3 regions of the Enterobacter sp. QK-SA4 genome follow, and region 3 is predicted to be linked to each of the others. Evidence: predicted binding sites of a transcription regulator. Region 3 holds the regulator's gene; each other region holds the start of a gene.
The links. The regulator LexA, encoded in region 3, represses DNA repair genes until DNA is damaged. The targets are predictions, from matches to a motif close to TNCTGTATGTACATACAGNA.
Positions count from the first base shown of each region.

Region 1: umuD (translesion error-prone DNA polymerase V autoproteolytic subunit) is a predicted target of LexA. The motif match lies at 2,580-2,599, and genes of this name have one in related genera.
Region 2: umuD (translesion error-prone DNA polymerase V autoproteolytic subunit) is a predicted target of LexA. The motif match lies at 2,912-2,931, and genes of this name have one in related genera.

Region 1 covers NZ_JBXFXH010000003.1:79,539-85,069, reverse strand. Annotated here, with positions in the region: gene AC1VYI_RS00685 (RES family NAD+ phosphorylase) at 1-817, shown strand, start outside; gene AC1VYI_RS00680 (Y-family DNA polymerase) at 866-2,140, opposite strand; gene umuD (translesion error-prone DNA polymerase V autoproteolytic subunit) at 2,140-2,562, opposite strand; partial or broken gene AC1VYI_RS00670 (SOS response-associated peptidase family protein) at 2,742-3,302, opposite strand; gene AC1VYI_RS00665 (IS6-like element IS26 family transposase) at 3,356-4,060, opposite strand; partial or broken gene AC1VYI_RS00660 (IS110-like element IS5075 family transposase) at 4,119-4,694, shown strand; partial or broken gene AC1VYI_RS00655 (DUF4158 domain-containing protein) at 4,972-5,531, opposite strand, start outside.
Region 2 covers NZ_JBXFXH010000007.1:2,672,069-2,677,599, forward strand. Annotated here, with positions in the region: gene AC1VYI_RS14360 (LysR family transcriptional regulator) at 1-847, shown strand, start outside; gene AC1VYI_RS14365 (hypothetical protein) at 931-1,200, shown strand; gene umuC (translesion error-prone DNA polymerase V subunit UmuC) at 1,213-2,475, opposite strand; gene umuD (translesion error-prone DNA polymerase V autoproteolytic subunit) at 2,459-2,893, opposite strand; gene AC1VYI_RS14380 (hypothetical protein) at 3,225-3,425, shown strand; gene AC1VYI_RS14385 (aldo/keto reductase family oxidoreductase) at 3,471-4,337, opposite strand; gene tcp (methyl-accepting chemotaxis citrate transducer) at 4,482-5,531, shown strand, end outside.
Region 3 covers NZ_JBXFXH010000007.1:4,409,381-4,414,911, reverse strand. Annotated here, with positions in the region: gene plsB (glycerol-3-phosphate 1-O-acyltransferase PlsB) at 1-913, opposite strand, end outside; gene AC1VYI_RS22885 (diacylglycerol kinase) at 1,068-1,436, shown strand; gene lexA (transcriptional repressor LexA) at 1,545-2,153, shown strand; gene dinF (MATE family efflux transporter DinF) at 2,217-3,554, shown strand; gene AC1VYI_RS22870 (CsbD family protein) at 3,675-3,884, shown strand; gene zur (zinc uptake transcriptional repressor Zur) at 3,954-4,466, opposite strand; gene AC1VYI_RS22860 (cupin domain-containing protein) at 4,581-5,069, shown strand; gene AC1VYI_RS22855 (conjugal transfer protein TraF) at 5,242-5,531, shown strand, end outside.

The sequences.
Region 1 (5,531 bases), on a different contig from region 3:
AGAGGATGCACTTGAAATCGCATTACGTATGCCCGAGTCTAGTTTCGGTCCTCCTCCTCCTGAACTGACACCTTCCGGCAGAATGAATGCTAGAGGTATCTCAGTCTTCTATGGCGCTACGTCCAGAAAAAATGCCATATCCGAAGTGCGGCCACCTGTAGGTAGTTATGTTGCTGTTGCTGAGTTCACTTTGTTGCGGACAGTCAGATTACTCGACCTCTCCAGTCTGAAAGGGCTGGCTGTTAACGGATTTAGTCGCTTTGATCCGGAGTATCTACTTCGATATGAACGCAGTAGTTTTATTCAGAATCTCTCCAGAAAACTTGTTATGCCGGTTGTTCCTGAGCTTGAAGAAACAAATTACTTGTTGACGCAAGCTATCGCTGATTATCTCTCAACATTTGAGCGTTGCGAACTCGATGGGATACTGTTTACTTCCGCGCAAAAGCCAAAGGAAAGCACAGACCCTTCTGTCATGAATATTATCCTGTTTCATAAATCGTCTGGGGTACTGAATGCAGACCGAAGGTTCCGGGAAGCTGAAGTAAATATGTATCAGCACGATGAGGATATTTCATACTTTGACCCAGAGATAAGGACGACTCCCGATGATTTCCGTCGTGAATTTAAGGTGCTATCAAGTAAGAAAAATAGGGAAGATATACTTGAGCTAAAACTCGATGGCATAGAAGTTCATAAAATAGAGGGTGTTGATTACTCCACATCAGAAACAACAGTCACGCACTATTTAACGGAAGGCCGCACAAAAGAAGTGATTTCGCATGCGAAATCTGGCTATTCGGATGACGAATTCTGACGGGTAGATGTAACCCAGATTTCGCATGCGAAATCTTTCGGTGGCAGATCATCTTATCATTGCTATCGGGAGATCATTCCAGCGCGTTGTGTACGCAGGGGAAAGCATTTCTCGTTTCATTTGCCACTCAGGAGCAATGCCTCGTCCCGCAAACCACACTTTTCCCAGTCCTGAATGGTTAATGCCGTCCACCACTTTCATCAGCTGGTTACTGTTGCTCCGGGGCTGAGTATCATCGAAGAGGTTCAGCTGCGAAACCCCGGTAGGAGTGAAATCATTGAGCATGCAACCTGCTTTTGCATACCGATGGCCATTCACCCAGATCCGATCCAGTGCTTTCACCGCTGCGGCTATGATGTCCCTGGTATCCTGCGTGGGAGTCATCAGCTTTTCACTGGCCACATTCCCGTAATACGGTTCGTTCACAGCGAACGGTGACGTCTTCACAAAAACGGCAATATGCCTGCAGAACTGACGCTCACCGCGCAGCTTTTCAGCTGCACGCTCAGCGTACTGACAAACTGCCTGGCGCATGGCTTCATACGTCGTGACACGCTCCCCAAAGGACCGGCTGCAGACAATCTGCTGTTTTGGCGGCGGCGCTTCTTCAAGCGAAATACAGCTTTCTCCGTTGAGTTCCCGAACGGTTCTCTCCAGCACAACGCTGAAATTTTTCCTGATAAATACAGGGTTCGCGCGCGCCAGCTGCAGTGCAGTTGTTATCCCCATTGTGCTCAGTTTCTTTGAGATCCTGCGGCCAACCCCCCAGATTTCGTCTACTGGCTGCAGTGACAACAGTTTCTCCGTTCGTTTTGGATTGCCAGAAGTCAGAGCAAGCACGCCACCAAACTGCCGCCATTCCTTAGACGCCCATTGCGCGCTTTTAGCCAGCGTTTTGGTCGGCCCCATCCCGACGCCGATTGTCAGCCCGGTACCGGAGCGCACGTGCTCGCGCAGCTGCCGGCCGAAGTCCTCAAAATTAATGCAGCGGTCTATGCCGCGAATGTCCAGAAACATCTCGTCGATGCTGTACTGCTCCACGCGCGGCGCCAGCTCCTCGAGATGAGACATAACCCTGTTCGACAGCGATGCATAAAGCTCGTAATTGCTCGAGAACGTGATGACCGGCTCCGGGAATTGTGCCGTCTTCAGCTGGAACCAGGGGACGCCCATCTTAATGCCCAGCCGTTTCGCTTCGGCGCTGCGCGCGATGACGCAACCATCGTTGTTACTGAGCACCACAACGGGCCTGTTACGCAGGTCCGGACGAAACACCTTTTCACAGCTCGCATAGAACGAATTCACATCAGCAAGCGCGAACATCAGTTAGTACCCCGCGTCTTATGTATGAATGCCATCACCACGCCGAATATCTGCAGTTCCTCCGGGTAGAGAGTGGGGTAGGCGGGATTCATCGGCAGCAGGGCGATTCGGGGTTTAAGTTGCAGGCGTTTAACGGTGAACTCGCCATCTGTTTCCGCGATGACAATATCCCCCTGCATGGGTTTTTCGGCTTTATCGACAACCATTAAATCGCCGGAGTGCAGGCCCATGTCTTTCATCGAATCGCCAATGGCCCGGACAAAGTAGGTCGCGCTGGGGCGACGGATACAGTAGGCATTCAGATCCAGTTCGTCTTCGGTATAGTCCGCGGCCGGTGACGGAAAACCTGCTGGACAGCGCTCTGTGAAAAGTGGTGCGGTGGACAGTGCTGGCTCAGATGCGGGAGTGACAAAAAGGATCATGGCATACCTCTTAAAATACCTGTTTTTATATACAGCATTATTTAAGATATTTCCCGTCCTGCAAGGAGAATTTTACCTGCTCCTGCCAGGTTATTGTTCTGGCAGATAAAACAGGCTCTGGGTTATCCACAGAAACGGTGCATAACCCTGTGAGTGGATGCCGGGTATCTCACCGTCTGCTAAGCCAGTGGCTCTATAAATTCCCTGCCCTGGTTCCGGGGATTGCCAACAGCCCGGCTGACGGGGTGCCATGTGAAATCTTCGGCGGAAAGGCTGCCCTCACGGGCAATGTCTTCCGCCTCTTTACCGGTTGTGTTTTCGCTGAGCCATTTACGTGCGGCAGCCGGTGAGTACACGAGCGGTCGCCGATCGTGAATGTCCAGCAGTCCCTCATCCGCAGCTGCCGTGACGATCAGGAACCCTTCCTGGTCATTGCCGTTCTCAAAAGGTGGTTTCCCGATGGCAGCGAGCAGGAGTGGATTTCCGTCCTTACGGTAAATGAAAAACGGCTGTTTCACGCCGTTTTGCTGTTTCCACTCGAACCAGCCGTCGGCAAAAACAATGGCCCGTCCGTGCTCCCAGAGTGGCCTGAACATCCGGCTGCCGGCCGCAGTTTCACTTCTGGCGTTGATGAGAGCGGGCTTGTTCCACCACTCCGGTGCATAACCCCAGTGAACAGGAGCAAGATGCAGCTGCGAGCGGCGTTCACTCAGCAGCAATACCCTGGTTCCGGGCGCAACGGGCACTGTTGCAAAGTTAGCGATGAGGCAGCCTTTTGTCTTATTCAAAGGCCTTACATTTCAAAAACTCTGCTTACCAGGCGCATTTCGCCCAGGGGATCACCATAATAAAATGCTGAGGCCTGGCCTTTGCGTAGTGCACGCATCACCTCAATACCTTTGATGGTGGCGTAAGCCGTCTTCATGGATTTAAATCCCAGCGTGGCGCCGATTATCCGTTTCAGTTTGCCATGATCGCATTCAATCACGTTGTTCCGGTACTTAATCTGTCGGTGTTCAACGTCAGACGGGCACCGGCCTTCGCGTTTGAGCAGAGCAAGCGCGCGACCATAGGCGGGCGCTTTATCCGTGTTGATGAATCGCGGGATCTGCCACTTCTTCACGTTGTTGAGGATTTTACCCAGAAACCGGTATGCAGCTTTGCTGTTACGACGGGAGGAGAGATAAAAATCGACAGTGCGGCCCCGGCTGTCGACGGCCCGGTACAGATACGCCCAGCGGCCATTGACCTTCACGTAGGTTTCATCCATGTGCCACGGGCAAAGATCGGAAGGGTTACGCCAGTACCAGCGCAGCCGTTTTTCCATTTCAGGCGCATAACGCTGAACCCAGCGGTAAATCGTGGAGTGATCGACATTCACTCCGCGTTCAGCCAGCATCTCCTGCAGCTCACGGTAACTGATGCCGTATTTGCAGTACCAGCGTACGGCCCACAGAATGATGTCACGCTGAAAATGCCGGCCTTTGAATGGGTTCATGTGCAGCTCCATCAGCAAAAGGGGATGATAAGTTTATCACCACCGACTATTTGCAACAGTGCCGGAATTTGGTATCAGCGTTCCGCGAGGTGCTGCCGTTATTAGTCGACTGAGTACCCTTCTTGAGGACAGTAGTTTGCCTCTTTATCTCAGCCAGTTACTGCTGAAATTACAACAGCATTATCACTATCTTGTTGAGCAGATTAAAGATCTGGAATCTCAGTTGAAACGAAAGTTGGACGAAGATGAGGTTGGACAGCGCTTGCTGAGTATTCCCTGCGTTGGAACGCTGACTGCCAGTACTATTTCAACTGAGATTGGCGACGGGAAGCAGTACGCCAGCAGCCGTGACTTTGCGGCGGCAACAGGGCTGGTACCCCGACAGTACAGCACGGGAGGTCGGACGACATTGTTAGGGATTAGCAAGCGGGGCAACAAAAAGATCCGAACTTTGTTGGTTCAGTGTGCCAGGGTATTCATACAAAAACTGGAACACCAGTCTGGCAAGTTGGCCGACTGGGTCAGGGAGTTGTTGTGTCGGAAAAGCAACTTTGTCGTCACCTGTGCTCTGGCAAACAAGCTGGCCAGAATAGCCTGGGCACTGACGGCGCGACAGCAAACTTACGAAGCATAAAGGCAGAAATACACCAGTTTAAACAATCATTCATCTGGTTTTGCGAATACTGATATTGATGATACTAACGGCCCACCGGCCTGTTGAGGAACCTGTAAAACGGAAAGGCTCATTGAAGCCGTATATTTTCTGGAGGTTCATCAGGCGCGGAACTCATCGAGGCGCGGGAATAAAATCCCATTCAGACGCCGGATAGATTCAAGCAAGCCAACTTGTCGTCAAAATCGGTGTTGCAAAAACGGGAGTGACCATAGATTCCGTTTTCTGAGACGACCCCTGATATGAGCAGGCTGTCGAGTGCTGATTTATGCTGCTTTTCCAGTTGCGCGGTAAGTGTCGAAAATACCGATCTGTTAGCGAGCGTGACGACTTCGGCAAGCGTCCGTTCGATCACTTCAACAGAAGGGAAAATAACATTATTGTTATGTAGCCAGCTGAGCATTTCTTCCGCCAGCATAAATCCTTTGTCAGTTCGCATGGCATAGGGGTGCAGATGACGGATACAGTCTTTTTGCATTGACCGGCTGAACGGGGATAGCTCCAGGTAGCGATAAAGTTCGGTCAGATGTTCCCAGCGGGTTTGCTCTCTGGATGCATATTCCGGCCATAAATCAGGCTGAAGTTTCAGTCGGGAAGCAACCCTGGATACAACGCCATTGTGAGGAGCACTGCTTTTGTCCGGAATAAATCCAGGTCCACGCAGATAACAGAGTAATACAGCAAAGCCCAGGCGATTCGCTGGCCTTCGGTGCTTATTAATGAGCGCAATATCCGGTTCGTTCAGAAAACACATTCGGGTCAGAATAATTTCATCATCTGGTATAACCAGTAAGCGTT
Region 2 (5,531 bases), 1.7 Mb from region 3:
CGCTGAAGCGGGCTCGTTTTCAGCGGCCGCCCGTCAGACCGGTATTAAGCAGTCCGCCGTCAGTCAACAGATCGCGGCGCTTGAGGATGAGCTTGGCGTGGTGCTGGTGCACCGTACGACGCGTACGATGAAGCTGACCGAACAGGGTGAACGTTACCGGCGAGATATGCAGCTTGTGCTGGACGCTATGGGGGAAGCGGAAAGGCGTTTACATCCTGCCGATCATCGCGTTCAGGGACGCGTCCATGTCCAGTTGCCGAGCGGCCTGGGGCAGATCATTTTGCCGCATCTGCTGGCGCTACAGCGCCTGCATCCCGAACTGCAGCTGATGATTTCCCTGGATGACCGCCTTGCCGATCTGGTGACGGAGGGCGTGGATGTCGCGATACGGCTGAGCAGCGAGCCTCCGCAGGCGCACGCGGCTCGCGTGCTGGCGCGTATTGAAGCCGCGCTGTTTGCCGCTCCCGGTTCTCAGGCGGTACACACCGTCAGCGAACTGACCACGCTGCCACACGTACGGTTCAGCGGTATTCCGCTGGATGCCCCCCTGCGCCTGATTTCTGACGAGGAAACGGTCGAGGTCAACGTGAATACCGTTTTCCGTGCCAACACCAGCGACGCGCTGCTGCAGGCGCTGGAGTCAGGCATCGGTATCGGCGGCATGCAGCGACCGCTCGTGGCCAGGGCGCTGCAGGCGGGCACGCTGGTACCGGTGCTGCCCGACTGGCGGTTACCCGATCGCTTCCTCTATGCTGTCTATCCTGATGCCCGCTTTATTCCGCAGCGCGTCAGAAAGGTCGTCAGCGTGATTGAGCAGTTGCTGCCTGAAATACTGAAGAAAAACTGATTGTTTCTGCCGTAAATGACGTGCATTTTTCAACCGCCAGGAATAGAGTATTTTTACCGTATCCTCCTCTTTCTGGAGCACTTATGCCGGATTATCGTTTTTTCCAAAAAGGCCCGAACCTGATTGCGATCGAGAGCGCAAACACCGATGCGGCCGCTCAGCTCATCGCTCAGGGGTTTGAAAAACAGTTTGAGGAGATTGGCGCCGCGGATGAAAAAGAGGCGCTTACCCGCCTTGCGGATATCCGTAAAAATAACGAGATCGATCGCTATAACTTCCTGGCCGGAGCGGGCGAAATGCCGCTGATCGGCGCGCTGGCGGCTGCGGCAACCTGGTTGGTGCAAAAGAAATAACGCAACCATCTTCTACTTCGCCACCGGCAAATCGGCGTACCGCGTCGTATAGGCCGGTGACAGCATCTCACGCTTCATCGCCCAGGATTTCTCAATACCCTGCCCGGCGAACCATATCTTCCCTTTACCGGAATGATTTACGCTGTCCATCATCTCCATCAGCGCCGCGCTGTTGGCGCGCAGGCGATTATCATCAAACAAATTAAGCTGGGCGACGCCGCTGCTGAAAAAGTCCGCCAGCATGACCCCGGCTTTCATATAGCGATAGCCGTCGAGCCATATGCGCCCCAGCGCCTCCGTGGCGGCGCGGATGATATCGCGCGAGTCATTGGTGGGCGTCATCAGGGTGACAGAAGCCTGATTGCCGTAATAAATTTCGTTGTCCGCATGCGGGCTGGTGCGAACAAATACGCTGATAAAACGACAGTATTGATGCTCGCCGCGCAGTTTTTCCGCAGCGCGTTCCGCGTAGGCGCAAATAGCCTGGTGCATCTCTTCATATTGGGTAATACGGTGTCCAAACGAACGGCTACAGATGATTTGCTGCTTCGTGGGGGTGAACTCCTCCAGATCAAGACAGGGCTCACCGCGCAGCTCGCGGGCCGTACGTTCCAGTACCACGTTGAAATGTTTGCGGATGACCCAGGACGACGCTTCCGCCAGCTCCAGCGCCGTGGTGATCCCCATAGCGTTGAGCTTTTTCGTGATGCGCCGCCCTACTCCCCACACCTCCTCTACCGGAACCTTTTCCAGCAGCTTACGCTGCCGCTCGCGGCCTGAGAGATCGACCACGCCGCCAGTGCCGGACCATCGTTTCGCCGCATAGTTGGCCAGCTTTGCAAGGGTTTTGGTCGGGGCAATACCGACGCCAACGGTTAGGCCCGTATTTTTTAAGACCTCTGTGCGCATCTGGTGACCGAACGCTTCCAGCGACAGGCAGTGGCTGACCCCTGAAACGTTCACGAACGCCTCATCGATGGAGTAAATCTCGATTGCCGGGGCGAGATCGGTCAGCGTCTGCATGACCCGACTGCTGAGATCGGCATACAGCGCATAGTTCGAGCTAAAGACGTAAACTTTTGACGGGTATAGCTTTTCTTTGAATTTAAAATACGGCTCACCCATTTTTATGCCGAACTGCTTTGCCTCCCGCGACAGCGAAATAATGCAGCCGTCGTTATTGGACACCACCACGATGGGTTTCCCCTGCAGATCGGGGCGGAAGACCTTCTCGCAGGAGGCGTAAAAGCTATTCACATCAACCAGCGCGAACATGTTTATGCGTTTTGAGCGTGTGGGTGACGACGCCGAAGATCTGCAGCTCCTCTTCGGACTGAAAGGTAATCGGCTGATAGCGGGCATTATGCGGCAGAAGTCTCAGAACCGGACGGGTCTGTAGCTCTTTCACCGTAAACTCACCGGCGACCGACGCCACGACGATATCACCGTGTTCGGCATTTAACGAGCGATCGACCACCAGCAGATCGCCGTCGCCGATCCCCGCCCCAATCATGGAGTCTCCACTCACCTTGATAAAATAGGTCGCACTGGGGTGTCTGACTGCCAGCCGGTTAAGATCGAGACGATCCTCCACATAATCCTGCGCCGGGCTGGGAAAACCACAGGCCACGCGCTCTAAAAACAAAGGTAATTCAATGTTTTGTTTTGGGTGATAAGAAAAGAGAGTGTCCATAATGCCTTTCTCGCCAGGTACTGTATATAAATACAGTATTACGAATTATGGACAAGGATCAAGGTCATTTCCAAAGGCGAACCCAAACGCGTTGAAGTTTGAGCGGTTTTAATTTAGCAACATCGTCCGCCGATAACCCGCCCCCACGGTTCTCCCCGGAATGCATTAAGAGACGCGCCAATATAAGTCATTAAAAAGTCATATAGCAAATACTTCACAATGACTTATTTGTAAATTAAATCACTATCAAATCACTGCACGTTGACTTTTAAGTCAGATAAAAGCATATTTTACCGAACGAATTAACAAGACTTACTGGAGAATATTTTCAATGCCAGCCCGTGACTATCCAGACAAGCGTGTTGCACGCGGTCTGGCAAAGGAGGCCGATCTCAGGATGTTGAGCGCCCGCATCGATCCCGATCTGATGGAGTACATCAGAACCACCGCCTTTGAGACGCGTAAGAGCAAGCAGGAGATTGTGGCGGAAGCATTAGCGCTGCACAGGCAGAAAAGTCAGACAGGAGCCTAAGCGCGCAAAGCCGGAAGCATCCTTCAGGCTTTGCGCGTGTCACCTTTAATCCATCAGCGAATTCAGCGTTTCCAGTGCTTCAGGCGGCAACCGCAGCTCCCCCGCCGCGAGGTTTTGCCGTAAATGCGCTACGGAAGAGGTGCCAGGGATCAGCAGAATATTCGGGGAACGTTGCAGCAGCCATGCCAGCGCAACCTGCATTGGCGTGGCGCCAAGTGAATCCGCGACGGTCTTCAGCCCGGAAGATTGCAGTGGCGTAAAGCCGCCCAGCGGGAAGAACGGCACATACGCGATCCCCTGCTGCGCCAGCAGATCCACCAGCGCGTCGTCACCCCGGTTCACAATGTTGTACATGTTCTGCACGCACACCACCGGCACCATCTTCTGGGCTTCCGCAACCTGGGTTGCCGTGACGTTGCTCAGGCCAATATGACGCACCAGACCCTGCTGCTGTAATTCGGCCAGGGTGGAGAGCGGTTCCGTAATCGACCCTTCCGCCGGCCCGTGCGCGCTGAACATGATCCGCAGATTCACCACGTCCAGCACGTCCAGCTGTAGATTACGCAGGTTGTCATGCACCGCCTGCGTCAGTTCCTGCGCGGAAAAGGCCGGCAGCCAGGCACCTTTGTCGTTGCGGCGGGCACCAATCTTGGTGACGAGCGTCAGATCGTCCCGGTACGGGTGAAGCGCCTCGCGGATAAGCTGGTTAGTGACATGAGGACCATAAAAATCACTGGTATCAATGTGGTTCACCCCCGCCGCCACCGCTTCGCGCAGCACGTCCAGCGCGGCCTGCTTATCCTTCGGTGGGCCAAAGACGCCCGGCCCGGCGAGCTGCATCGCACCGTAGCCCAGTCGTTTTACCGTCCGCGTCCCGAGCGCGTACGTCCCGCTTTTATCAATGCTGCTCATGTTAACCTTCCTCATAAAAATGATCCGGATTTACAACAGGTTCCTTACCGGAGCCCTTAGTTAAGCGCGAGTTAAATTAAAGTTTAAATTCTATACGACGATAGTATTGGTGTACCTCTGCATCCTTTCTAACGGACGACCGCTATGCTGAAAAATTTGCACGTGATTACCGGTATTATCTTTGCCCTCACCATATTCTGTCTGCTGCAAGTTGTCACGGGAGGGTTGTTCTACTCTGCCGTTAGCAACGATCGCCATAACTTCCAGAATTCCGGCGTGCTCAATGCCCAGCAGGAAAGCCTGAGCGACAGCGTAAACACGCTGGTGAAAACACGCGTCACCGTCACCCGCGTGGCGATCCGCTACCTGAAAAACCAGCGCGACCCGGCTTCCCTTGCAGCGATCAATAAACTGCTTGGCACCGCAGCCGACTCGCTGGCAAAAGCCGAAGCCTATAACAAAGAGTGGCAGAAGCTGCCGCAGGTTAACGGCCAGGAGGCGGCATTAACCGACGAGATGCAGAAGTCCTGGAACCAGATGCACGAAGTGATGCGCTTATCGATTGAGTATCTGCGTGCCGACAACTACCAGGCCTATGGCGATCTGGACGCGCAGCAGGCGCAGGACGAGATGGAAGCGGTCTATAACCGCTGGCGCGCCGAAAACAACACCCTGCTGAAGGCCGCAACCGAAGAGAACCAGAGCAGCTTCACGCAGATGCAGTGGACGCTGGCGGCTATTCTGCTGGCCGTTATCGCGGTTCTGGTGGTCATCTGGCAGGGTTTACAACATCTGCTGTTAAAACCCCTCCACTCCATTATGAACCATATTCGCGCCATTGCAGGGGGCGACCTGACGCAGGAGATCGCTATCTCGGGTCGCAATGAGATGGGCCAGCTGGCCGCCGGCCTGCATGAGATGCAGCAGTCGCTGGTGACCACCGTCAGCGCCGTACGGGGAAGTACGGATTCCATCTACACCGGCGCAGGCGAAATTGCTGCGGGGAGCAACGATCTTTCCGCCCGCACCGAGCAGCAGGCCGCCTCGCTGGAAGAGACCGCCGCCAGCATGGAAGAGCTGACCGCGACGGTTAAACAGAACTCCGATAACGCCCGTCAGGCCACGCTGCTGGCGAAAAACGCCTCTGAAACGGCCGCGCGCGGCGGTCACGTCGTGGATAACGTGGTTCGCACC
Region 3 (5,531 bases):
AGGGAACATAGACAATCTCATGGCCATCATGCGCCAGCTGGCGTACGCGCTCGGCGTTATGAACGTTGATGCCCTGATACAGGCGGTTCCAGGTAAAGCCGAGAATACGATCGGACAGGCGAATCATCTCGTAAGAGAAGTTCGCTGCAATCTCTTCCATCAGCGCAATGGCGTTCTGCTGGGCTTTCTCATGCGATATTTTCTTGCTGCGCGCTTCGTCTTCAACGGCGCGAGCAATCGCTTTGGAGGCCAGCAGCTTGTTGAACAGATCCTGACGCGCCGGGAGACGCGGCCCTACGGCAGCCAGGCGCTGTCGGGCGAAGTGCATACGCGCCACGCGCGCCAGTTTTTGCGCGATGATCTTGTCGGTACCGTGCTCGTCCGCCATTCGACGCAGCGAAACGGAAGGGGAGAAACGCACAAAGCTGTCGCGTCCCAGCCAGGAGACCGCGAAGAACTTCTGGATGCCATTAAGCATGCGCAGCGGCGGGTTCTCTTCACCTTTTTCACGGCCCGGACGACGACCAAACATCACCGATACCGGCACCATCTGCACATCCAGATCGGGGTTGCTGCGGTGCAGGTCAAGATAGTCGTGGAACAGCTTGATGGACTCTTCTTTTGGCGTGTAATAGGTAAACACGCGCGGTCCACCGTGAATGAACACGTAGCGCGGCAGCAGCGTACCGTCAACTTCAAGCGGTTCAAGCGGGTCAGGTAAGTCATGCGCCAGACACTGGGCGCGAAGCGTCAGTAAGTCTGCCTTCGAGTTATAAGGCAAAACGTACATAATAGGACGCGACGTATCGAGCCCCAATTCCAGCGCGGGTTCTGCTGGGATAGACTTGCTTTTTACCAGGATGCTTAATGGTAAATTAAGTAATTTGTAGTAAATTCGTGGCCAGCCGGACATAAACGATGTAAAGCCTCTGGTTAATAATGCAATTGCGGCGCAAGGATAACAGAAAGCGCGCAAAATTTCTGTTGTTACCCGTCATACTTCAGGCTGTAGCGAAACGCGCTACAGTTCCTGTTACTGACGCTTTTTTTCATAAAAGGTTCTTTTAATGGCCAATAATACCACTGGGTTAACGCGTATCATCAAAGCCGCCGGCTATTCATGGAAAGGTTTCCGTGCCGCGTGGATCAACGAAGCTGCCTTTCGCCAGGAGGGCGTCGCCGCTATCATCGCGGTGATCGTCGCCTGTTTCCTTGATATTGATGCTATTACCCGCGTACTTCTAATCGGTTCCGTGCTTCTGGTGATGATAGTGGAAATTCTTAATAGCGCTATTGAGGCCGTTGTTGATCGCATAGGTTCAGATTTCCATGAGCTTTCTGGCCGCGCAAAAGACATGGGCTCTGCTGCCGTGCTGCTGGCGATTATCACTGCTGTTATCACCTGGGTCACGCTGCTTTGGTCACATTTCCGATGAGCCTCGAGGAATAATTAAGTCCCTGGTTTTTTGTGCAGTTTTTGGTTCCAAAATCGCCTTTGACTGTATATACTCACAGCATAACTGTATATACACCCAGGGGGCGGAATGAAAGCGTTAACGACCAGGCAGCAAGAGGTGTTTGATCTCATCCGGGATCATATCGGCCAGACGGGTATGCCACCCACGCGTGCGGAAATCGCGCAGCGTCTGGGCTTCCGTTCTCCGAATGCTGCTGAAGAACACCTGAAAGCGCTGGCGCGTAAAGGCGTGATTGAGATTGTTTCAGGCGCGTCACGCGGTATCCGCCTGCTGGTGGAAGAAGAGACGGGCATTCCGCTGATAGGCCGTGTTGCTGCCGGTGAGCCTTTACTGGCACAGCAGCATATTGAAGGCCACTACCAGGTCGATCCTGGCATGTTCAAACCAAGCGCTGATTTCCTGCTGCGCGTCAGCGGTATGTCGATGAAAGACATCGGTATTCTTGACGGCGATCTGCTTGCGGTGCACAAAACGCAGGATGTGCGTAACGGCCAGGTGGTTGTCGCGCGCATAGATGATGAAGTCACCGTCAAGCGTCTGAAAAAACAGGGGAACACCGTTCAGCTACTGCCTGAAAACAACGAGTTCTCCCCGATTGTGGTCGATCTCCGCGAACACAACTTCTCTATCGAAGGACTGGCGGTTGGGGTCATTCGCAACGGCGAATGGCTGTAACCTCTTCCTGACAGGCTATGGCGCCGCTGTAGCCTGCTCCATTCTCGACTCCCGGTATTTTTCATGTCACTGCTGACGGCATCCGATAAGGCATTGTGGCGTCTTGCTCTGCCGATGATTTTCTCCAATATTACCGTTCCCTTGCTGGGTCTGGTCGATACTGCCGTTATTGGCCACCTTGATTCGCCTGTTTATCTTGGCGGCGTGGCGATTGGCGCGACGGCAACCAGCTTCCTGTTTATGCTGCTGCTCTTTTTGCGCATGAGCACCACCGGGCTCACGGCCCAGGCTTATGGTGCAAAAGATCCGCTGCGTCTGGCGCGCGCGCTGGTCCAGCCGCTGATCCTTGCGCTCGGTGCAGGGGCGTTAATCGTTTTATTTCGTGCGCCTCTTATCGACCTTGCGCTCCATGTTGTCGGCGGCAGCGAGGCGGTACTTGCTCAGGCGCGACGTTTCCTTGAAATCCGCTGGCTCAGCGCGCCCGCCTCGCTGGCAAACCTGGTTCTGCTGGGGTGGCTCCTGGGCGTTCAGTACGCCCGTGCACCAGTGATTTTGCTGGTGGTAGGCAACCTTCTCAACATTGTGCTGGATGTCTGGCTGGTAATGGGCCTGCATATGAACGTGCGGGGCGCGGCGCTGGCGACGGCAATTGCCGAATACGGAACCTTTATTATTGGTCTGTGGATGGTCTGGCGCGTGCTGGCGATGCGCGGCATCTCCCTGGCGCAGCTCAAAACTGCATGGCGCGGCAATATCCGTAGGCTGCTGGCGCTTAATCGTGACATCATGCTGCGCTCGCTGCTGCTTCAGCTCTGCTTCGGCGCGCTGACGGTTTTCGGGGCGCGACTGGGGCCAGAAATCGTTGCGGTCAACGCGGTATTGATGACGCTACTGACCTTTACCGCCTACGCGCTGGACGGTTTTGCCTATGCGGTAGAAGCGTATTCCGGGCAGGCTTACGGCGCGCGCGAAAGCGGGCAGCTGCGGGACGTCTGGCGGGCAGCCTGCCGCCAGTCGGGACTGGTGGCGCTGGCGTTCGGCCTGGTTTATGCCTGCCTTGGTGAGCAAATCGTCGCGTTGCTTACGTCTATCCCTGCGCTGCGCGAGCTGGCGAGTCACTATCTCATCTGGCAAGTCATCTTACCGGTGGTCGGCGTCTGGTGTTATCTGCTGGACGGCATGTTTATTGGTGCGACGCGCGGAGCGGAAATGCGCAACAGCATGGCGGTCGCGGCGGCAGGGTTTGGCCTGACGCTGCTGACGCTTCCCTGGCTGGGTAATCACGGTTTGTGGCTGGCCCTGGCCGTTTTCCTCTCGCTGAGAGGGATATCGCTGGCTTTTATCTGGCATCGCCACTGGCAAAACGATACCTGGTTCCCTACACGTCACGATATATCGTGACGGTTAAAGATTCCGAATATGAAATCAACTGCCGAATCCTTAACTACAATAATTATCACGTCCAGCAGAAAAGAACGTAACGGACGTTACGACCCGACGCTTAACTAAGAGGACACGATGATGAATAAAGACGAAATCGGCGGCAACTGGAAGCAGTTCAAAGGTAAAGCGAAAGAACAGTGGGGTAAGCTGACTGATGACGATATGACCGTCATTGAAGGTAAACGCGATCAGCTTGTCGGTAAAATTCAGGAACGTTACGGCTACGCGAAAGACCAGGCGGAAAAAGAAGTGGGCGACTGGGAAAAACGCAACGACTACCGCTGGTAACCGGGCTTTACCCGCAAGTACAAGGAAGTACACCCTGAGGGCGGCCATGAGCCGCCTTTTCTTTTGCCGTTAACGCGGTTTTTTCTTCACAAGAATAGAGTGGTCGTGCTGACACGCGTCCTGATGACGACAGGCTTCCACTTCCACGCAGGCAGAGCACAGTCCGTGCGCTTCAATCACGTTATGACGCAGGGCAAAACCCATTTTCGCTGCCAGCGTATGCATAATATCTTCCACGCCTTCCGCAGCCTCTTCTTTCACCACGCCGCATCGGTCACAGATAAACATCGCCGATGTGTGGGTAGGCTGATCGAACAGATGGCACAACACATAGCTGTTTGTGGACTCAACTTTATGCACGAATCCTTGTTCCAGCAGGAAATCCAGCGCGCGATACACCGTCGGTGGCTTCGCCTGCGGCTCGCTTTCGCGGAGCAGGTCGAGGAGATCGTAGGCGCTGATAGCACCCTGCTGCAGGCTCATCAGACGTAAGACTTCAAGGCGCTGCGGAGTCAGGCGCACATTGCGTTGCGCACATAGCTTTTCGGCCTGCGCTAACAGCTCTTTTGTGGACTTATCCATTTAGCACCCCGGATGTTATAGGACGGAAACCCCCACTTTATCATGTTCTGGTAAAAACGCCGAGATCCGCCAGTCTGTGCTATACCTGACCCATTACAAACCGGGAAATAAACAATGAAAAAACCTGACTGTATTCGGCACTGGCGCGACGTTGAAGGCGCGGATGATTCGACCTACCCAGATAGCGATGAGCGTTTTTCTATCGGCGCCCCGTTGGCTCGCAAGCTTGGGCTCGGGCGCATTGGTATCCATCATGAGCGTTTACCGCCCGGGCGCAGGACGTCCTATCCGCATGCGGAAAGCGATGAAGAAGAGTTCGTTTATGTGCTCGAAGGTCATCCAGAAGCGTGGATTAATGGCTATTTATGGAAACTTGAACCGGGCGACAGCGTGGGGTTTCCTGCCGGAACGGGTATTTGCCATACCTTTATCAACAACACGGACGAAGAGGTGCGGTTACTGGTCGTTGGCGAGGCCAACAAGAAACACAATCGCATCTACTATCCGCTTAACCCCGTTTATGCCGCTACCCGTGAGGATCGCTGGGTAGACCACCCGCCCCAGTTTTTTGGACCGCATGATGGAAAACCTGGGAAAAAATAATTTCCTCTTCTATAAATATTGAGGGCCGTCACAAAATACAACAGGCCGTAAGGAAGTTTTACTTAGGGATAGAAATAGCGGGTCTTTTACTACTTATTCACAGCAATAGTTCGTTCCTGTTTGGGTGATAACAGACAGGGGTTATTTCATAACAGACTATAACGGGCATACTGTGAAAAAAAATTTTAAATTTTCGGTGGTTAGTATCGCTGTTTCCTTGTTTATGGCAAATCAGGCGGGAGCAGCCAATACCTGGACAGAATCACGGAGTGACGCAATGGGTGGCACTGGCGTTGCCTCCGGGAGCTATGGTAGCGGGGCGTTAATCAACCCCGCGTTGCTGGCAAAGGCAAAACCGGACGATGATGTGACGGTCATTTTGCCGGCCGTTGGCGTTCAGGTGACGGATGAGGACAATCTTCAGGATGAGATTGATACCATCAACGACAAAATTAATCACTA